3 regions of the Heyndrickxia sp. MSNUG genome follow, and region 1 is predicted to be linked to each of the others. Evidence: riboswitches for the same ligand, from Rfam matches in the RefSeq annotation. Region 1 holds a riboswitch; each other region holds the start of a gene.

Region 1 (7,338 bases):
CCAGTTATTTTACGGACAAATGGCTGAGATATGGCAGGGAATAATACCATTGAGATACCTTGTATAATTGAGCCAAGGATGACGGTCATAGTTGATGATAATCCCATTTGATGGAAAACGATCGCCATTGTACCTGCGAATGAGAACATCATATGGCCAGTAAGGAAGATATACTTCCATTTAGTCAATCTTGCAATTACTAGATTGATTAGGAATGAGAATACAAGAATTAGGGCTGTTTCTTTTCCTAAAACTTGTTGTACTGCTGCAACGAGAGCATTATCTTCGGCTACAATACCCTTTAGTCCAAATGCTTCGGTAAACATCGTACTGAAAGGTATTAAAGCGTTTACAATAATTCCGGCACCTTGCTGAAGAATTAAGAAACCAAAGATTGTTTTTAAGGTACCTTTAATGACATCGGAGGTAGACTTTTTCAGAGCTATTAATCCTAAAGCGGCAATAAGGGCGAGGATAATGGCAGGGTTACTTAAAATAGATACAATGAAATCCAGCATCTATTTCACCCCTTTAGCAATTTTTTCAATAACGGGCATGACCTTTTGCTCTATTTCTTCCTTATCTAATAGATTATTAATGGAGACTACTTCAACAGATTCACTGCTTAACTCAGATGCAATTTCACTGGAGGTGACCATAAAGTCACAGGCTTTACCCTTGGCTGAACCCAAATCTACAGCTTCACCATCAACATCATACCCATGTTTCTTGGCGATTGCCTGAACCTCCATCAACAGCATTAGTGATGTTCCAAAGCCCATTCCGCATACAGTCACAATTCTCATTTTCCCCACTCCTTAGTTTAAAATTGATAAAATTTCTTCTTCATTATTGGATGTTAATATCACTTCCAGTTTCTCTTTGTTCCCTAATACAGCTGCAATTGTTTGCAGCATGCCTATATGGCTGGTGGCGTCAGTGCCGCAAATAGCGCAAACTAATTGAACAGGATCATTTGTTGGGTGGCCGAATGCTACCGGGTTCTTCAGGCGCACCAGGGAAAAGCCTTGTTCAAGGACGCCATGCTCCGGTCTGGCGTGAGGGATCGCAATGGAAGGAGCTAAAACAATATAAGGACCTACATCCTCGAAGCCTTTTACCATTGCATCGATATAGCGCTCCTCCACTTTGTTTTCATCAGCCAATAGTTTACCTGCTGCACGAATGGCTTCTTCAGCGGTTGCTGCCTCAACGTCTAATTGGATGAGGTTTTTGTTTATGGTCAGCATCAGGACTCTCCTTCCGTGTTAAATGTCTTTAATTTGTTTCTGCCAACTAAATCAATATCATATTCATAACGATCAGATCTGTTAGCCATTTCAACCATCTCGAATGGGGTTCCATCAGGTAAATAGGAAACCCGGGTGATATGAAGGATAGCTGAATCCGGAGAGATTCCTAATTCCAATGCTTCTAAATCGGTGGACAGTCTAGCCTTGATTCTTTCATGTGCTTGTTCGAGATGGATACCGTAATCTTCCTCAAGTACTTCATAAAGAGATTCCTTCATCAGACCATTTTCCATGAAACCAGGTGTGAATTTTGAGCGGAAGTAGTTAATCAGGATTGAAATAGGTTCTCCGTCTGCACAACGCAAACGCTTCAGGCAAATAACCTTTTCTCCTTTGGCCAGCTGCAACTCTGCAGCTATTTTCTTCGATGGCTCAATTTCATAAATCATCATATTTTTAGTTTCAGTATGTTTCCCTTTTACACGCATTTCCTCAGTCCAACTAGTGATATTACCAGCTTTTTGGACGATGTTTTTCGACTGTACGAAGGTTCCCCTTCCTTGAGTCTTCGTGACTACACCTTCATTGACAAGTTCCTCAATTGTTTTTCTGACGGTAATACGACTGACACCAAATAGTTTCTCAATTTCTGACTCAATCGGAAGAGCGTCGCCTTCCTTTAAGTTTTCCTCAATATACTCCATAAGAGCATCCTTTAATTGCTTATAAAGAGGCATCTTTAGGTTTTTATCTAACCGCAAAATGATTATCACCTTCTTTTTAAAGATTATGATGTATTATATGATAATTAGTTAATTAAATATTAACATTATAATGAATTGTGTCAATTATTTTTTTTATTCAGACAAAGATTATAACCTTTTAGAAGAACATGGGGACGGTTCTCTTGTTCCTTTTAGGAACGCGGGAACCGTCCCTGTGTTCTACTCGTGTTCCTTTTTTGGTGGAAGCGCGGGGATGTACCCTGAGAGAAAATGGCCCGGTTCTTATAGTAGACATTCAGAAGTTTTACGGAAAAAAGGACGATGAGTGGGTTATTACCTGCTCATCGTGTTTTTTTCCTTTATTTATACAACACGGGAAATTATATTCCATTTTACTGAATAATAATTCCTTTTAAATTCTATGTATTTTAAATTTCTACGAGATTTAGTAGGTACTTTACACACGGTGCCAAAGACCTATATACTTGATATGTAAATAATTCCAAATCAAATACTATGAAAAAGGCAAACTTCTCGAAAGGGGAGGACGCAAAGCCGTGAGTCTAAGGCATGCTGAGGTGTGCTATGATCGTCAGGTTTCCATAGTTTAGAGAACCTCTTACTATGGCTTTTTGTCATAGTTTTTTTATTATCCGGGAGGGGTTAATGGCATGAGCTTTCTTAAGACGTTTGGTAAATATGCGGGCAAAACCGCTGGGATGGTAGTTGGAGGACCAATCCAGGTTATTGGGGAGTTAACTGGATCAGATGTGATCGAGGACATCGGAAAAGGAGTCAGAAAAGCCTCGGAGTTCGCTGGAACTACAGTTGGACAAGCTGCTGATGGAGCTGTTGGGACGGTTGCGGGAATCATCAATGACAATCCCGCGCAGCGTGATCAGGGCTTGAATGATATCGGAAGTGCTGTCGGAAGGACTGCGAAGGGAGTCTACCAAACTGCTAAACACACGGTCCATAATGGCGGTGAAGTCATTGGCGGTTTTATCGATGGAGATCATGACCGTGTTAAAAAAGGAGCCATATCCATCGCTAAAACGGTTGCCATAGGAGCATTGGCTGTAGGAGTTGTTGATATTATAGATGGAGTCGATATTGCTGATGCGGAGGAGACAGGTTCCGATTTATCAGGTGAAGATATACCATTCGAGACCAAAACGATTGAACTACCTAATGGAGAAACCGTTACTGATTCCTTCCCAGTTTTCGATAGTGAATATGAAGTGGAAATAGAGGAAGACATGTATCTGAGAAGCGATTATATCCATTTTACATATGCAAACTATGAGTTATATGAGGATATTCAAGGAGATCCAGAATTAGCTGAAGAGCTAGGCTTGAACGAAGCTGACATTGAATCTTTGTCCAATGGAGATAATCCAGAAGGATACACTTGGCATCACAATGGAAGAGCCAGGAGTCCTGCAATTAGTTGACCGGGAAACACATGCAAGCGTGGGACATACCGGAGGCCGTGAACTTTGGGGTGGCGGGAGTGAGTATAGATAAGTTAGAAAAAGCAAAATTGAGCCAAAAGGGGCAGTGTGATGGGTTTCTTTAGGAATGTTTTCGAAGTAGGTAAAATCTTCACAGATTCAGGAAAAGAATTAGGGCAGATTCTAAGTGATGGAAGAAAAGAGTTTACCGAATTGATGACGGACGGCTTTAAAGAAATGGTGATTAAAGGCAACAGCGATTATAAAACATCTTATGAAAAAAATAGTGAGGCAGGAGAGATCCTGTATAAGGCACAAAGGAAGTATGATGGGTTGTTTGATGATGTTCACACAGAAATACTTTGTGTTGAAACGTTGATTGACGATCATTACGTCTATAAAAAGAAATTGTATGAAGAGATTAAAAGTCAATACGGAGCAACGGTGGAGAAATATATAACAGACTATCATTTAAGAAGGAAGGATTTTTATTCCTCACATACTGAGGATAGCAATCCCTTCATGCCTGCAGCCGCTGCGGTGATCGGTACATTGGGTGTAGGACTTGTCGGCGGGGTTATTGGCATGGATTTAATCCAGCAAAGAACACGTGTGAAACAGGCAGATTCCTATTTGCAGGAAGCGAAAAAAATAAAGGCAAAGCTGGAATTAGAGTGTGGAAGACTAAGAGTATTGAAAACGAACTTGACCTTTGTTGAACAAAGCATCTACGAAGAACGTTCGCTGATTGAACGCTTGTATCGTCCTCTTAAAGAAAAAATGAAGCATACGGAAGAATTATTAGCTTCAGATTTTACCGATGAATCGGACGTCCAGGATGCAGAGCAAGCGATCGAAATCATCAGGATGCTGGAAAAAACTCTTACGACACAGTTTCTTCAGGACGAGGCTGTCATTACTACTCAATATCAGGAACTGACTAAACAGTTAGAGCAATTAGTCCGACAATTATAGTGGAAACTTCAAATAAAAAGGGGAAGTCATAATGAGTGTAAAGAATGTTTTTAGCCCATTGGATATCGCATCAGTTGTAACAGAAACGATTAATTCGGCGACAAGTTACTTGAAGGCAAAAGAAGTGGAAGAAACCGAAAGGCAACGCCTGATTTCATGCCTCAATGCCATCACCCTTAAGATTGAGCTGGAAAGAGACAAGTTTGAAAAGTTCATGGAAAAAAGTTTCGCAGAACGTGAACGATTGTATAGCTCTGCAGATAAGGTACTTGAAAAGGGACTGCAGGAAAATAATATGCAGCTTGTGACGCTTGCATCTAATTTAATGATGAATGTCTATAACAAAAACCCGCTAGATGGACTGGATAACAAAATGCAGGATGTAAAACTTGAGGGCCTTCAGCCTATAAAGAGTTATATTGACTAATAGGAGTGAAAATCATGTCCTCAAAAGAAGAATGGGAACAAGCTGAACAAATCATCAAAGAAACATTAAAACAAGCAGCAGAAGAACTGAACGCAACAATAAAACAGGAAGAAGCAGAACGAGCAGCCATCCTGGCCAAAGAACAACAAATATACACCATCCTGCAAGCCGACAAAGACAAGTTCAATCAAGAAATGCAAAACAAACAACAAAACAACCAGCTGCAATTATTAAACGGGCAACTAGAAGAAGCCATTAAAAATGACGATCAAGAAGCTATTCAAAAGTTAATGTTGGAAATGAACAGTATTTAGTGGAACATGGGGACGGTTCTTGCGTTCCAAATAGCGCAGACACCGGGAAGGTTCTAGTGTCACGTTCGGGAGTCGAAATAAAAGACGAGAAGTTTTGCGGGAATTCGTCATTAAGCTTTTTTTTCTTAAGGCTTATTACATTTAGTTATTAAATAACTCTGGTGGAATTGGCAAACTTGAAGAGAGAAAAAGATCCGAAACAGACGGTTCTAATGTCCCATTCTGTACTCGAAATAAAGTGAACTAGAAACTGAGCTCTTTTCAATTTTTTTCAATACATATGTGACTGCTAAACTAAAGTAGAATAGGAGGATACCAAAAAAATATTGAATATTACTATGTTATTTTGTCAAGCAGAAGAACCGTCTCCGAGTTTCGCGTCCTTTCGAAATAATTAAGATGAGGTGAGAAGATTTATATGTCTAGTCTGAGCAGCCCTGCAAAAACTATGGATTTTACTATTGCATCAGCAATATCACATCAAACATTTACAGCGGGTAGCAAATTACATCAAATGGTTAAGAAGAATCTTAGTTCATTAAATTCTAACTTAACACATCTTGATATTAATAGTTATCTTAATGATGCATATAAACTTGCAAACAGGACGTACTTTAGGTTAAGGGCTACGAGTTATGATAGAAGTAGATATCTAGAGATACATAATAACTTAGTTTTTCTATTAAGTGATTACTTTGGGTTGCTTAATGAAATTATGGCTACTGGAGAAGTTCATCCCTATATAAATATACTAAATCAGCATCCCCTAGTTGTGGAAAATGGAGTACTCTTTACAAACAAAAGATTGGTTAGCAGAATTTTACCAGAAAAAAAAGGGAAAATATCAGGGGGATATGGAGAAGGTTTAGTAAGGTTATTGTTGGCTCAGATTGATAATGTACAAGAACATGGAATCTTAAAAGTTGGGACATCTAATAGGGCACCGTCTCCTGACTTTATCATAATTGATAAATTCTTAAATGTCATAGGTCTAGCAGAAGTAAAATCAAGTATTAATCATACATATAGAAGTCCTGATAGACAAGTAAAGAATAGTAGATTCAATGGCTTAGGAATCAATGTATTCTTCAACAACGATTCTATGGCTCCTATAGAGTTTTTTATAGAAGATCCAAGTTACAACACTTCAATAGATATTATGCCTTCAATTTATTCAAAAATGGCTGTTTTAGAAGCTCTAGTATTAAATGAAGGTGAATCTCCCTTGATTGTTAAGAATACAGTATGGGCAAAGGAATTATTGCAACTTTTTCATGAAAACTTACAATATTTTCTTTTGAATAATTACTCATTTTCATTATTTGAATTAGAAGAAAAATTACCTATTAAAGAAGAACACTTATTTGCTTTTTTAAAGAGGTTTTTTGATATTCCAGAAAATAATATACAAATTGAAAATGAATTGTTTAAATACAGTAAGATATATCATTATAAAGACTATGTATTAAAACAGGGATAAAAATATATAAGTGGGAAGCGTGGAGGTTTATGGTGTCACGCTTCGTAGGATTATTACTTTGAGGAACAGTGACGGTCCCCGTGTTTCTTCAAAAAAAGTGCCTTGCTTCCATTGCTTAATGCAGTGGAAACCAGGCACTTTTTTATTTATTCGTTTTCTGAACCGTAGCTGATTAGATTGGTGAAGATCCTATACCCACCAGGTACCTGACTCTGAATCTGTCGATAAAATACAAGGTTCGTATAAAGATACGTTCCCTTGCCGTACTTAGCCATCAAGATGCCACCGTCGAATGGGGCTTCGTTCGGGTCCGCCATGCTGACGAAGGTTTCATACTCTGGTGCCCAAGCCATTGGGTAGTATAGTCCTCTTTCTTGTACCCAGTTATCCCAGTCGCTGTCTGTGATTTTGTTCGGATAGTTGAAGAGAGGGGACTCTGGTTTTAGGACGTTAACTTTTGCGTTTTCATCGGTTACGCGCCATTTGATGGAGACGTTGCCGATCGTTAATGGGTATGGTGCTGATGTGTCTTTGTTCCAGTTGTCGCCGCTTGGCTTGTGGTACTGAACGACTAGGTGCCCGCCATCTTCCACGTATTTTAGCAGGCGTGCATTGTTTTGCAGCAAATCGGCTCGTGATAGGTAGGCGCGAATGCCGACGACGATCGTGTCGTACTGGCTCAAGTCGCCCGTCGCGATATCATTGTCTGT
Region 2 (7,338 bases), 470 kb from region 1:
CATCAAGACTCCTGATAAATCTGAAATTATGATTACTCAAAGCATCCTGCCATTAACAGCGGAAATGGAGTCTGCCTATGAGGAGTTTTCAGCCAAAAAAGATGTAAATATCCTCAGAAATTATAGCGCGTTTCAGGTGATGCAGCTCTATTTCTATTCGGATGAAGTAAAGGATTATGCGACAAAGTATGCATTATATTCTCAAAAAGACGCATTGCCTTCTGAAGAGCAATATATCAGTGAACAACAGGCTGCCGAAATGAAGCTTAGCACGATGCTTGAAGAGTATGACCATGCTTCGCTCTATTATTCAGAAAAGAATTCAGATTTGATTACCGGGATCCAATTACATTTCAAGGAACGTGCAGATGCACCGGTCTTCCAAATGGTCCAAGAGGATGGAATCTGGAAAATCAGATACATGCCTCTTCAATAGCCCGAAAAAAATTGGAAACTCCTAAATAAGAATTATCCTATTCCTTTTGATTAAAACTACATTATATGATATAATTTTTAATTGCGTATTAATGGGATAAAATACAACAAAATTTAGGAGTGTTTCGATGTCAGAGAAAATTGAAGTAGGCAGTGTTTTAACAGGAAAAGTTACAGGAATCCAGCCATATGGCGCTTTCGTTGCATTAGATGAAAATACACAAGGTCTAGTGCACATTTCAGAAATCACACACGGTTATGTTAAGGATATTAACGAGCACCTTACAGTTGGCGACGAAGTGAAAGTGAAAGTATTGTCAATTGATGAAGCTGCTGGAAAAATTGGATTATCTATCCGTGCAACTGAAGAAGCACCTGAGCAAGTTCAACGTGCACCAAAGAAGCCACGCAATAAGCGTCCAGCTGCAGTTGTTCAATACCAGGATGATTCAGCACAAGGTTTCAACACTTTGAAGGATAAGCTTCAAGAGTGGATCGACCAGTCAGACATGGCTAAGAAGTAATAGCTTTTGAAAAAACCGGGCAATTGAGTCCGGTTTTTTTTTTATGTCGTTAGATTAATTATAGAAATTAAAATACATGATCGGAACAATGGAGAGAGAAATGGTGGGACCGGATGTTCCAATAAAGGTCATTGGAACAATGGAGAGAGAGAAATCGAGTCACCGAATGTTCCAATAAAGGTCATTGGAACAATGGAGGGTGAGAAATCATGGCATCGGATGTTCCAATAAAGGTCATTGGAACAATGGAGAGTGAGAAATCATGGCATCGGATGTTCCAATAAGGGTCATTGGAACAATGGGGGGAAGAAATCATGGCATCGGATGTTCCAATAAGGGTCATTGGAACAATGGAGGGATAGAAATCATGGCATCGGATGTTCCAATAAGGGTCATTGGAACAATAGAGAGTGAGAAACCGAGGCATCGGATGTTCCAATAAGGATTATTGGAGACTGGGGATTCTCCTAAGAGTAGAAGTATGTAGAGGTCGAATTGTTATCCACATTCAATCCACTTATCGCATAAATTACGATGAATCCTGGCTTGTTATAAGAAAAACCCGACAATTCCGTTTTTTCTTTCTTTATGGGGTTACCTAGCATGATTCTACAGGTTACAATATGATTGTCTAACCAATTTTTCATTGGAACGGAGGAAGATTCATGACTACAACAAAAACACACTCTCTGATTGAACAGACAGAAAAGTATGGCGCCAATAACTATCATCCGCTGCCAATCGTTATTTCTAAGGCAGAGGGTGTTTGGGTAGAGGATCCTGAAGGCAATAAATATATGGACATGCTAAGTGCTTACTCTGCAGTAAATCAGGGTCATCGCCATCCAAAAATCATCCAGGCTCTTAAAGATCAGGCTGACCGAGTGACGCTAACGTCAAGAGCTTTCCATAATGATCAGCTTGGACCTTGGTATGAAAAAATCTGCAAAATGACAAATAAAGAAATGGCGCTGCCTATGAATACAGGAGCAGAGGCGGTTGAAACAGCAATTAAAGCTGCTCGTCGCTGGTCTTACGATGTTAAAGGTGTAGCTGAAGACCAGGCTGAAATCATCGCTTGTATCGGTAATTTCCATGGCCGGACAATGACAGCGGTTTCGTTGTCTTCTGAAGCTGAATATAAGCGGGGCTTTGGGCCGATGCTTCCAGGAATTAAATTGATTCCTTATGGAGATCTTGAAGCATTGAAGGCGGCAATCACTCCTAACACTGCTGCGTTCTTAATTGAACCAATCCAGGGAGAGGCTGGGATTGTCATTCCGCCAGAAGGCTTCATGAGTGCTGCATTTGATTTGTGTAAGGAAAACAATGTACTGTTTATTGCGGATGAAATCCAGGCAGGACTTGCTAGATCAGGAAAAATGTTTGCGTGTGAGTGGGAAGACATCGAGCCTGATATGTATATTCTAGGCAAGGCCCTGGGCGGCGGAGTATTCCCGATTTCCTGTGTAGTTGCTGACAGTGATGTACTAGGTGTTTTCAACCCAGGTTCACATGGATCCACATTTGGAGGCAATCCAATGGCTTGCGCTGTATCGCTTGCATCACTTGACGTATTGATTGACGAAAAGCTGGCTGAACGGTCGCTTGAACTTGGTGAATATTTTATCAGCAAGCTTCGTGAAATCGATAACCCTATGATAAAAGATATCCGCGGCCGAGGACTTTTCATCGGTGTTGAATTGACAGAGCCTGCCCGTAAATATTGTGAGGATTTAAAAGAGGAAGGCTTGCTATGCAAAGAAACACATGACACTGTCATTCGCTTCGCCCCGCCCCTTGTGATCAGCCAGGAAGACTTGGACTGGGCAATTGAGCGTATCAAGAAGGTTTTATCGTAAAAAACACATACGAAAACCCGTCCAATATCCGGACGGGTTTTTTCTTGGCTAATAGAAAAGCATAAATTTTTTTCGTAATTTATGCTTTCCTAATGCATAAGGGCAGCTACGACTCTGTTTTGGCCTTAAGCGCTCGCCAATCGGTGATTTTTCTTTAAAATTATCTTGTGGCCCTTGGTTCTGCTGCTCTTTCTTCTTCTTCGCTTGGAGCGAAAAGAAGTCCTAGATTGATTAAACCCGCAAGTCCTACTAAGCCATATACTATTCTGGCCAATGCTGCGTCCTGACCTCCGAAGATTGCTGCAACAAGATCAAATTGGAAGAATCCGACTAAGCCCCAGTTAATAGCACCAATAATCGTAAGGACCAATGCAATTCTTTGAATACCACTCATGGATGTTTCCTCCTTAAAATATGGATTCGTATTTAGGTTGATTCAGCAGTAACAATATTATTCATCTCTGCCATTTAAACATTATTCTGGTAAAAAAAACTGTAACTTTTTATAGCACATTGGAGAACATTAAGAAGTGCAATTCTTTTGCATTGCTTTTAAAAAAAGAACATAATGGGCGATAAGGAAGGTGATTCAAATGGATAATTTCACATTTTATAATCCAACTAAATTGATTTTTGGCAAAGGCCAACTTGAGGAATTGAAGAATGAAGTGCCTCAATATGGCAAAAAAGTTCTTCTTGTATATGGCGGCGGAAGCATAAAGAGAAATGGGCTTTATGATTCGGTCCTAAAACTTTTAAAAGAAATTGGCGCAGAGGTGTTTGAGCTTTCAGGTGTTGAGCCTAATCCACGAATATCTACTGTCCGTAAGGGCGTCCAAATCTGCAAGGAAGAAGGAATTGAATTCCTGCTTGCGGTAGGCGGCGGGAGTGTTATTGACTGTACTAAAGCAATCGCTGCCGGTGCCAAATATGATGGCGATGCATGGGACCTTGTGACAAAGAAGGCGTTCGCTTCCGTTGCACTTCCATTCGGTACGGTGTTGACTCTTGCTGCAACAGGCTCTGAAATGAATGCAGGTTCGGTTATCACGAATTGGGAAACGAATGAAAAATACGGCTGGGGCAGCCCAGTGACGTTCCCAAGGTTCTCCATTCTGGACCCGGTGAATACATTTACTGTACCAAGAGACCAAACAATCTACGGAATCGTCGATATGATGTCTCATGTGTTTGAACATTATTTCCATTTGACTGAGAACACTGAGTTCCAGGATCGCATGTGCGAATCCCTGCTGCTGACTGTCATGGAAACAGCGCCAAAGCTTCTGGCTGATCTTGAAAACTACGAGCATCGCGCAACTATTTTATATGCAGGCACAATGGCACTGAACGGTATGCTATCAATGGGTTACCGCGGTGACTGGGCTACTCATAACATCGAACATGCAGTTTCAGCAGTTTATGACATTCCGCATGGCGGAGGACTTGCTATCCTGTTCCCGAATTGGATGAAGCACAATTTGAAGGTAAAACCAGAACGCTTCAAAAAAATGGCTGTCAGGGTCTTCAACGTGGATCCTGAAGGTAAGACAGACGAAGAAGCCGGTCTTGAAGGAATCGAAAAGCTGCGTGAATTCTGGTCAAGCATCGGAGCACCATCCCGACTTGCAGATTATGATATCGATGACAGCAAGATTGAAGTAATGGCAGATAAAGCAATGGTCAATGGAGAATTTGGCAACTTCACAAAATTGACCCACGAAGATGTGGTGGAAATTTATCGCAAGTCTTTATAAAAGTCAAAAGGACCCAGTAAACTGGGTCCTTTTTCATTTAACTAGGAGAATACTAATATCGATCCATCTTTATAAATAATTAAAACACTTATATTATCACTGTTCTCGGTTGAAAAATGAAACTAAAGAAAAATTTACCAAAAATATTTCTAGGTCTAAATGTTTAACGATATGGTTAACTGTGGTAATTCTCTAACTATAAGACAATGGAGCTAAAGGGATATTTTACATAAAGTGTCGTCACCGCCCATGCAAATAGCAAACCAGCTGAAAAGCTGGGACGCAAAGCCAGGAGTCTAAGGCAGCCTAATTAGGCAGCTATGATCGTCCAGCCGCCATGGATTAAGAAATTTGTCCTGGCGGCTTTTTTTGTCAAAAAATCGCAAAATATTATCGAAAGAGAGGCGAAATTTCCAGTAAAATAACTGAATATTCAGTTTATTTATGATGCAATTAATAATGAGAAAAAACTATGAAAAGGGGATTAAACAGTTGAAACCTATAAAACATGTGTCCATTCTATTATCCTTGATGCTTTTGTTATTCATTAGCCTGCCTGTAACTGGGGCATTTGCAGCTGGCAGCGCCGAAAGTCAGACTGTAAAAAACAGCAAACAATCATCTCAGGTTGATTCCAAAAAGAAGAGCAATCAAGCTCAAACAGAAGCGGCTAAACCAAAGGCTCAAAATGAAAATACAGCAAACTCGAATAATAACAATACTGAAGGAAACTCAGCTGTGAAAAAAGAAGCTGCACAGATTCAGCAAGCTGATCATAAAGAAAAAGCTGAAACGAAGGTTGAGAATGATCAAACAGTTGAAATAGCAAAAAATGAGAAAGAAACAAAAACGAAGGTAGAAACAGTATCGGAAAAAGTAGTGAATACAAATAAAAGTACGCAAATTCATTTGCATCTGAAGGATTGTGTAAATCCAACTGTAAGTGTTTTTGTTGAACTTAAAGGCGAATGGAAGGAAATGTCCAATCCAGGAAGCTCACCACTCTTCAAATTGCTGGATGGTGGAGAATTTGTTAAGGATGATGTTACGGCTTTTAAGCTTGTTTTTGAAGGTGGAGAAGAACTGGTAGTTCCTGTTAGTGAAATTAAAGTGGGTGTCGAGGCAGAAGGGACAATCAACTATTGGCTTGAAAATTGTGACCTGCCTGATAGTGGAGAAACTGCACCTGATAAGGATGCAAATAAAAGCACTCAAATCCATCTGCATGTAAAGGACTGTATAAGCCCAGCGGCAAAAGTATTTGTAGAGATTAAAGGCGAATGGAAGGAAATGACCCATCCAGGTAAATCACCACTCTTCAAATTGCTGGATGGCGGAGAATTTGTAACGGAAGACATCACTGCATTTAAAATTGTTTTTACCAGCGGCGGTGAGCTCGTTGTACCTGTAAGCGACCTTAAGATTGGAGTAGAGGCAGAAGGAACGATCAACTACTGGATGGAAAAATGTGATATCCCTCTGAAAAACACATTCAAGACATTAAGCTTAATGATCGATGACAGCAAGGGCAAAATTGACAGTGCTGCAGTAATAATGATGAATGGGAAACGTATTGAGTTTAAGCTTGTGAATCATGTTTGGACAATCCATTTAACAGAAGAAGCGAAAATGGATATGCTGAAAGGACTCGAATTAACAAGCAATGGGCAGACAAAGGTCATCCCCTTAACACAATTATCTGAAGAAATGGTTCACCTGGAAAATCAGGTTCTAACTCTTAAAGTAAATTGGAGCATGCAAGGAGAGATCGTCGGTGAAGAAACAAATGAAGGCGCATCGCCAGTTCCTATGAAGAACTCCGGCTCAGGAAATACACCTGGAGGATCGACAGGTTCACAAGGCTGGGTTGGCGGCGATGTTCTTCCGCAAACGGGTGAAAGCAGCCGGATGCCTTACTATATCCTCGGCTTCTTGATTGCAGCAGGAGGAGTTATGTTAAGGATCAAAAATCCATTGAAGAATTAATTGTGAAAAAAACTTGAGAGAGGAAGAAATTCCTCTCTTTATTTATATCTGAGGTGAAAATGGTGAAAAAGGTATTTTCGATATTTTTAATCCTGACCGGGTTTTCAATTTTCTTTTATCCTGCGATGAAGGATTTATATACATCCTACAGCCAGAAACAAATGATGGACAAGTGGGAAAATAACTCCCTTAATGAAAATGAAGCAGCAGAGAGCCTTGGCAGCCTGGAAGAGGTGTTCAGCATCGAAACGAAGGCGGAAACTGTTGAATCAGCCAAGCCTATTATGAATCAGGAAGAGAAAAAAAACGAAGAAAAACAAAAAGTGAATCCTGGAATGGTTGGTGTTATCGAAATCGATAAAATTAATCTAAGGCTTCCGGTATTGAACGGGGCTTCCATGGCTAACATGGCGATTGGAGCCGGTCTGCTGGAAGGAACGGCACTACCGGGAAACGCCGGTAATACCGCGATTGCCGCCCATCGCAGCAGAGCTTATGGCAAAATGTTCAACCGTCTGGATGAAATCGCCACAGGGGATTTAGTGACGGTAAAGGACAAGGACCAAACCTATCAATATGAGGTTTACGAAACATTAGTCGTCGAACCGAATGATGTATCCGTGCTTATGGGCAGCGATGATGAAAAAACACTGACTCTTATTACCTGCACGCCAATTGATACAGCTACGCACAGATTAATCATCAAGGCGAAAATGCCTTAATCTGCATGTCCGGGTGACTTCCCGGACTATTGTTTTTTCAGGGGGTTAAAAA
Region 3 (7,338 bases), 1.3 Mb from region 1:
AAAAGCAAAACAAGCGGGTAAGAGGAATGGAGTTTATTAATTTTATTATGACGAAAAAACTTCAATAGCGGGATGAACGAACCTAGAACCACAGCTTGATCACAGAATGATTGTTTTGCAATAAAAATCCCTGTCAAAACTCTTGTTTAAGTCTGCCGCTTACTTGAGCAGGATTTTCAGAAAAACAGAGAAACAGACACAAAAACAGGATTGACCTCACTTCTTTTTTAGGTTATCATTATACCAATAGGGGTAATGGTATAAATGGTTCATCAAGACTAAATTTATCCCTGAATAATATCAGGAATGATTTTTAAATATAAGGAGGAATAATAATGAGTAAAAAAGTAGCAATTATCGCAAGTAATGGTGGCTTATTTGATGCTTATAAAGTATTTAATATCGCAACAGCGGCGGCTGCAACTGATCAGGAAGTAGCTGTGTTTTTTACATTTGAAGGCTTGAATTTAATCCATAAGGAAGCATACAAGCAGCTTCCGATGCCTGAAGGAAAAGAACATTTTGCAGAAGGTTTTGCCAAGGCCAACGTTCCTGCTATTCCAGAATTAGTTGAAATGGCTGTAGAAATGGGCGTTAAGTTCATTGGCTGCCAAATGACAATGGATGTAATGGGACTTGAAAAAGAAGCTTTTGTTGATGGAATTGAAGTAGGCGGAGCTGTAACATTCCTAGAGTTTGCAACAGATGCAGATGTTACTTTGACTTTCTAAGTTTTTAACTCTTTTTGTAATCTTTGTTGCTATTGTAACGAGAATAAAATGAGGTACCTTTGTTAAAACAGAACCAGAGTACCCATATCCTTTAAAATAGACCGAAAGAACAATCTCATGTGCGGCCTTTTCCCATATTCTATTGGGAAAAGGCCGTTTTATTTTTCTTGAAATGTTTTTACCCGAATGAACCCCTGTATGTATGAGATTTTACTGATTGCTGGCCAACGTAGCTTTCTCGGTTACATTCACCATCCAGGACACAATTGTCGTACTATCACGAACATTGTTTTCCTGAATTCCTTTTAATAAAGTCCCTACACTTTCTACATTAGAAGAATTCGAGAAAACCTGGAAAATGTCTTGCGGATTGGAGAAACGTTCCCCAGGGCATTCTATTAAACCGTCTGTTGTCAGCAAAAGATGGTTAATGCCATGCCGCAGTTCCTTTCTGCCCGTGCTGTAGCAGGGGACCGGCATCTCAAAAGTGTTCACCTGTCCAATCCACTCATAGAATTGCCTTTGATTTACTTGATGCTGACCGAAGGCGGCTAACTCAGGATGATGTAAATATAAAATACAGTCGCCAACCGAGAACCACCAGCAGTATCTGCCTTTCCTTGATGCAATCAAACAGGCGGTTTCTCCTTTAACTCTACTGCATTCAGCCATAAATTCTTTGCTGCGAAATAGGTTTAGCACCATTTTTTCCAGGCTTATGAATGCTTGCTCTGGCTGCAGAGATAAACAATCTTTTATCTCATTTTTTCGATGTTCAAAGGTTTTGACAACCAATTCTGCGCTTTCGGCGGAATTATGGGCATCCAAAAGAATGACAAACTCCCAATCTTGTTTTTCATCAATCCATAACAAGCAGGCGTCCTCATTCTTGTATTGACCTGCAGAGGAATTCCCTCCGTAACGGCCAACAACAACTTGGCCAAATGGTTCAATGCTTATGGTATCGACAAAAGTCTTCTGGCTTCCTACCCAGCTAAAATCATAAACTTTATTCATATCCATATAAAACCGCCTTTTGGTTCATGGGGTGCCAAACACCATAAACAGTATGGCTGACACGCTGATTGATAATCGAACCAGAAATTTGAATCACGCCAGCATGCTTGCTGCCAACAAAACAATCCTCCACTACAATCACGCCTTTTCAAAATATTTCTAAAATTATAATATAATGTAAGCTTAAAAGATATCATAATTATAAAAAAACTCCCTAAACCAGGGAGTTTTAAACACGTGATGTCAATGGTTCTTAATAAAATAAGCAGGGAGCTAAAATAATTATTTTAGCTCCCTGCTTATTTTTTATTTTATAAGACTATTAATTTTCGTTTTCATCATCCATTTCATCTTGCTGTTCGCCATCACTTGGGCCATTATCCTGGTCAACGCCATCCCCACATGCTGTAAGGCCGCCTAAAATCACACTTAGTGCCAACCCGCTTGCTAATAGTTTCTTTTTTAGTATCATGAATAACAGCTCCTTATTATTTGATTGTTGCTTAAAGAGTAACTACCCTTTATTTTGTGAAGACAAACTTACTTGAATTGTCGACCACATCTTGAACTATATTATTAGTCTATTTATCCGAACTTTGATTTGTTGGAATAAGATAGATTTTACTAAAGAGAGAAAACGGAGAGCTGAGATATGGAGGCTGGAATTTAATCATTACTCTTTATAACAACCAACCAATCATGCTTTAACTTACTAAAAGTAAGCAATATAAATTATAATATGATGGAAGAGTTAATAAGCTAGCTATCTCATGATGTTTACTAAAAAGAATCGGACAGGGCCGACAAAGGAGGGGTAAATCATGTTCCAAAGAGATATTAAAGATCATTGGACAGTACAATATGAAGAAAAGGATTTTCCGCATGTCCAAATGGGACTTGTTTTAAATCCACAGAGATGGCGGGAATTGGATCCATTTATCCTGATGGCAGAGGACTGGTTCAAGCGCGGGACATTTTCCGATCATCCACACCGTGGTTTTCAAACGATAACGTATGTGATAGACGGAAGGCTTGAACATATTGATAATCACGGCGGGCACAGCATTCTTGAGGCTGGGGATATTCAATATATGAATGCCGGGTCTGGAGCGAGACATGCAGAAGAGGCAGTTGATGACGACATTGCTCATACACTGCAGTTATGGCTGAACCTTCCTAAAGAGCTAAAGAGTACAAAAACCTCTTATCAGAATGTGTATTCTGAAACCGCCCCAATCGTCCAGTTTAAAGGCGGCTCCGTTAAGGTGTACTCAGGCGAAACCGCTGGGGTAAAAGGACCGCTTGAACCATTAGTGCCTTTTGCACTTGCTGAAATAAGCTTATCTGAAGGAGCTGACTTCACTTACGAGCTTCCAGAGGGGTACAATGCATTTCTATATGTTCTTTCTGGTGACCTTATGGCAGGTATCGGAGAAACCAGCCTGAAAAAATCAACAGCGGCGACGTTAACCTTCAACGATGGCGGTGATGGCTTAAGCGGATTACAGCTGAAGGCAAATAAACGCTCAAAAGTATTAGTTTATTCAGGGAAACCCATTAAGGAAGAGGTCGTTGCCTACGGACCTTTTGTAATGAATTCAATGGACGAAATCCGTCAGGCTTACCGTGATTACCAGGAAGGGAGATTCGGGGAAGAAGCGAAGTAGAGATTCTGGGAATTATGTAAAGTTTCTATTTCTTTTTTTCTGTCGAAAAAGTATGATAATAGTAGAATTAAAATCCGATAAAGGCAAACCCAGGGAAACCTGGGGACGCAAAGCTACAGGGGCTAATGTCAGACAGACAATGCCAGCCAGTTGCCGAAGATTCACATAGCAGTTGTGTGTGTGCTGTTCTTCGGGCAGCACTTTTTTATTTTTCATCGATTTTAATTCAAACTTTTAAAATGGAGGAAAAAAGATGAAGAGACTTTTAACAACAGCTGTTTTAACAGGGGTACTTACCTTTGGTACAGCTGTATCGGCAGATGAGGTAATGGAAACAACTGACCCGGGGACAACACCAGACCAGTTTTTATTTACCTTTGACCAATTGTTTGAGGAATTAAAGCTGTTAGTAACCTTTAATGATGAGAAAGAAGCTCAGCTGCTGCTTGATTTTGCCAGCGAGAGACTTGCAGAAGCAGCGGCGATGTCGGAAGAAGAGAAGGATGAGTTTGTTCAAGAAGCTTTAGATGATTATTTAGCAGCACTTGAGGAAGCACAGGAAAAAGTGACGGAAGTCATTGTGGAAGATAAGACCGATTCTGAAGGTGCAGATGAACTTACTGAAGAATTGGCAGATACTGCAGAAGTCGAGGATGACCTTGCTGAGAATGCAGAAGATGATCTAAAGGAAGAACTGGAAGAAGCTGTGGAAGAGGCTAAGGTTGTAGCGAATGTGGTCAAGGACCTTGATCAGGAAATGGTGACTCAGCTTCGTGAGCAGAATCTTGGATACGGCCAAATCGCACAGATTTTCTGGCTGTCAGAAGCCTCAGGCAAAACAGTTGAGGAAATCTCTGCTATTTATACAGAAGAAAAGGTTGGCTTTGGTCAAGCAGCCAAACAGCTTGGCGTTCATCCTTCGCAGATGAAAGGACTCGCATCTGGAAAGAAACAAGTCTCTGACGAGGAAGAAGCCGAAGATGTAGTGACGGAAGAAGGAACAGAGTCCGGTGAAGTTGGAGCTGAGGATGGGGATGCCGCGGTTGAAGAAGGCACTGAAACTGAATCAGAACAGCCAGAAGATGCTGGAACAGAAGGTGAAACTGCCGAAACAGCTTCCGTTGAACAAACGACTGTACAAGCAGTAGGAGTAAAAACAGTAAAGAGCACTGAGAAAAAGACTGCTGCCCAGCCGGCAACAGTTAAAGCAGATGAAAAGAAAGCTGCAGCAGCTAAGAAGGCAGAAGAGCAAAAAGCGGCAGCTGCCAAGAAAGCAGAAGAACAAAAGCAGGAAGCAGCTAAAAAAGCTGAAGAAGAGAAGAAACAGGAAGAAGCGAAAAAGGCTGAAGAAAAGAAACGTGAAGAGGCTAAGAAGAACGAGGAAAAGCAGCAAGAGGAAGCTAAGAAAGCTAAAGATAAGAAAAACGATAATTCTAAAGAAGATGATGATGATGGGCAAGGAGAAAAAAGCAGTGATGAAGGTACTGGCAAAGGCAATGATAAGAAGAACGGAAAGTAAAGTGGCCTGAGCCTATAAGGATCAAGGTTAAAAGGGACTGGAGTTTTACACTTCAGTTTGAGCCTCTCAATTTGACGAATTTAACGATGTCATGTATGATGTAGTTATAAATTTAAATAGTTCTCCTAAAGGGGAGTAGCTTTTACAACAAGGTCGTCATTACGGAGATTTCTCCCGGCTTTGTTGGCAACATTCATTCGTTGTTAGCAAGACCTTTGCCAAATTGGTGAAGGTCTTTATTTGTTTTAAAACCTTCACCGTCGTAGGTGAAGGTTTTTTTATTTCGGATAAGGCATTTTCACAATAAGCCACATAAATTTAGTATTGGAGTGTGACAATTATGAAGAAAAAACAACTGCGATTTAATGAATTGGTCAAAAAGAACAGGGAAGAGCTTTTAATGGACCAGCAAGTGCTGGAAAAGATTGAAAAGCGATTGGATGAGAAATACGCTAATTCGAAGAAATAGCTCATTAAATAAAATGGAGGATCACAGATGTTATTAAGAAAGTATATGTCATTGCTTGGCGTCGGGTCGGCACAAATTGACCTTATATTGGAGAAGGATGTTTTAAAGCCTGGAGAATCAGTGAATGGCCAATTTTTAATTAAAGGCGGAACGATTGACCAGCATCTTAAGCAAATTGACTGCACCCTCGTGATGGTAGATGAAAAAACTGGTGCAGAAGAAGTCATTGATACAACTGCCATTCAGGTTGAAACAAAGATAGGATCAGAAGAAGCAGATAAAGTTCCGTTTTCATTCAAGCTGCCCCTGGATGTTCCCGTCACAACCAAGGCAATCTCATATCACTTCAAAACAAAACTAACCTTCGAACAAGGCGTCGAAAGTTGGGACGAAGACATGATCAAAGTAGTAAAAGACAAATAATTTAACACATTAAAGCGCTGGGGGTCAGACCCCCAGTAAGGTAATGCGTTAAAGTGCCGGGGGGCAGGCCCTGTGAGAGGAGGGAATTGTATTGGTGAGGTATGGTGATTTAGCAAATAGTGTTGTTTATATGATGAAGGGTTCAAGGGTGGTGCTGTCGGAGAAGGATGAGAGGCTGCAGCTGATTGGTGAGGGCCGGAGCGCGTTTGCATTCAGGATTCGTGGAACGGATCTTGTATTGAAGGTTTTCTTTCCTCCATTTGAGAGGATTGCTGCTGAGGAAGCAGAGATTTATAAAGAACTCAAGGGCAATCCATTCTTTCCTGCGATGCATGAATCAGGCAAGAATTATCTCGTCATGGATTATGTTCAGGGAACGACACTCTTTAATTGTTTGGTAAAGGGGATCCCAATAGCTAGTGAACATATCAAGGAAGTAGACAACGCCTTGCAGCTGGCAAGAGAAAAAGGTCTGAACCCCTCTGACATCCACTTAAGGAATATCATCGTTACTCCAGAAGGCGATGTCCGGCTGATTGATGTGGCACGATTTCGACAGTCTAAAAAATGCTCTCAGTGGGATGACCTGAAAATAGCTTTTTACAAGTTTTACAGGCATAAGCGCTTTCCGAAAAAAGTACCGCAGTATGCAATGAATCTAGTTGCTTTCTTTTATAAAAAAGGGCTGCTTCCATCAATTAATTAATTAATTTTCATTTGCGTTTGTTGGAAGCTGCCTATCACCTTTTCCCCTGCCAGATGCATCTAAATCCTCTTATTCTCACCTGAAAATTGCCAAGCTATAATTAGAATTTGGATAAAATTTCAAAGACCCATCCTAAAACAATACATAAAATTATATTAGTTTCATTTTTTCTGGAAAATACAATCAGCTTTCTTCAAAATGTAATCCAAAAATTAATTATTATCGTTATATATTGAAGGGATCACAGCCGATTCCTTTTTTTTCTATAAAACTTAATCCGTTATAATAGTAGTAAATTGACGAAAAGGAGACCATTTATGAGGAATAGTCCCGACGGTGTTCTTTATGAAAGCATCCAGGCTAAAAATAAAGAAGCGCTTGAAACATTATATGATCGGTACGAAAAAATCCTCTTTTCATTTCTTTATAAAATGACCCAGGATTATGATTTAGCAGAGGAAGCTTTGCAGGAGGTCTTTTTAAAAATTTGGAGAGGGACTGGTGAATACGATGAAAGTAAAGGTAAATTTACTTCATGGCTGTTCACGATGGCACGAAATTCGGCAATAGATATTATTCGCAAGAAAAAAGTGAAACCATCCGTCCCTATAGATGATATAAATTATATGGTAAGTGATGATCAATCGGTAGAGGAAAAAGCCGAGTGGCATGAAGAAAAAGTGAGGGTCCAAGAAGCGGTTTCTAAACTTTCGGATGAACAAAGAGGCATGATTCAATTGATGTACTTTAAAGGTTATACCCAGCAAAAAATATCCGAAGATTATAATATCCCCCTTGGTACAGTA

The links. A riboswitch is a leader RNA that binds a small molecule or an ion and turns the genes downstream of it on or off. The one in region 1 is predicted to bind cyclic di-GMP.
Region 2: it holds a riboswitch for cyclic di-GMP, as region 1 does, so the genes downstream of both, AABM38_RS20125 (LPXTG cell wall anchor domain-containing protein) here and AABM38_RS22425 (HNH endonuclease) in region 1, are expected to answer to the same signal.
Region 3: it holds a riboswitch for cyclic di-GMP, as region 1 does, so the genes downstream of both, AABM38_RS04690 (DUF5667 domain-containing protein) here and AABM38_RS22425 (HNH endonuclease) in region 1, are expected to answer to the same signal.

What each region holds. Positions count from the first base shown of each region.
Region 1 covers NZ_CP150978.1:4,470,754-4,478,091, reverse strand. The annotation lists gene AABM38_RS22445 (PTS ascorbate transporter subunit IIC) at 1-518, opposite strand, end outside; gene AABM38_RS22440 (PTS sugar transporter subunit IIB) at 519-806, opposite strand; gene AABM38_RS22435 (PTS sugar transporter subunit IIA) at 819-1,250, opposite strand; gene AABM38_RS22430 (GntR family transcriptional regulator) at 1,250-2,014, opposite strand; cyclic di-GMP riboswitch class I at 2,493-2,583, shown strand; gene AABM38_RS22425 (HNH endonuclease) at 2,650-3,432, shown strand; gene AABM38_RS22420 (HNH endonuclease) at 3,365-3,505, shown strand; gene AABM38_RS22415 (hypothetical protein) at 3,544-4,407, shown strand; gene AABM38_RS22410 (hypothetical protein) at 4,439-4,834, shown strand; gene AABM38_RS22405 (hypothetical protein) at 4,849-5,148, shown strand; gene AABM38_RS22400 (hypothetical protein) at 5,567-6,628, shown strand; gene AABM38_RS22395 (NEW3 domain-containing protein) at 6,775-7,338, opposite strand, start outside.
Region 2 covers NZ_CP150978.1:4,005,636-4,012,973, reverse strand. The annotation lists gene AABM38_RS20155 (hypothetical protein) at 1-436, shown strand, start outside; gene yugI (S1 domain-containing post-transcriptional regulator GSP13) at 564-959, shown strand; gene AABM38_RS20145 (hypothetical protein) at 1,222-1,401, shown strand; gene AABM38_RS20140 (ornithine--oxo-acid transaminase) at 1,625-2,821, shown strand; gene AABM38_RS20135 (DUF378 domain-containing protein) at 2,982-3,215, opposite strand; gene AABM38_RS20130 (iron-containing alcohol dehydrogenase) at 3,415-4,578, shown strand; cyclic di-GMP riboswitch class I at 4,826-4,918, shown strand; gene AABM38_RS20125 (LPXTG cell wall anchor domain-containing protein) at 5,071-6,564, shown strand; gene AABM38_RS20120 (class D sortase) at 6,624-7,286, shown strand.
Region 3 covers NZ_CP150978.1:946,803-954,140, forward strand. The annotation lists gene AABM38_RS04660 (GNAT family N-acetyltransferase) at 1-68, shown strand, start outside; gene AABM38_RS04665 (DsrE/DsrF/DrsH-like family protein) at 336-731, shown strand; gene AABM38_RS04670 (protein phosphatase 2C domain-containing protein) at 942-1,748, opposite strand; gene AABM38_RS04675 (hypothetical protein) at 1,741-1,881, opposite strand; gene AABM38_RS04680 (hypothetical protein) at 2,071-2,220, opposite strand; gene AABM38_RS04685 (pirin family protein) at 2,570-3,415, shown strand; cyclic di-GMP riboswitch class I at 3,488-3,573, shown strand; gene AABM38_RS04690 (DUF5667 domain-containing protein) at 3,669-4,934, shown strand; gene AABM38_RS04695 (FbpB family small basic protein) at 5,275-5,403, shown strand; gene AABM38_RS04700 (sporulation protein) at 5,431-5,826, shown strand; gene AABM38_RS04705 (protein kinase family protein) at 5,921-6,532, shown strand; gene AABM38_RS04710 (RNA polymerase sigma factor) at 6,850-7,338, shown strand, end outside.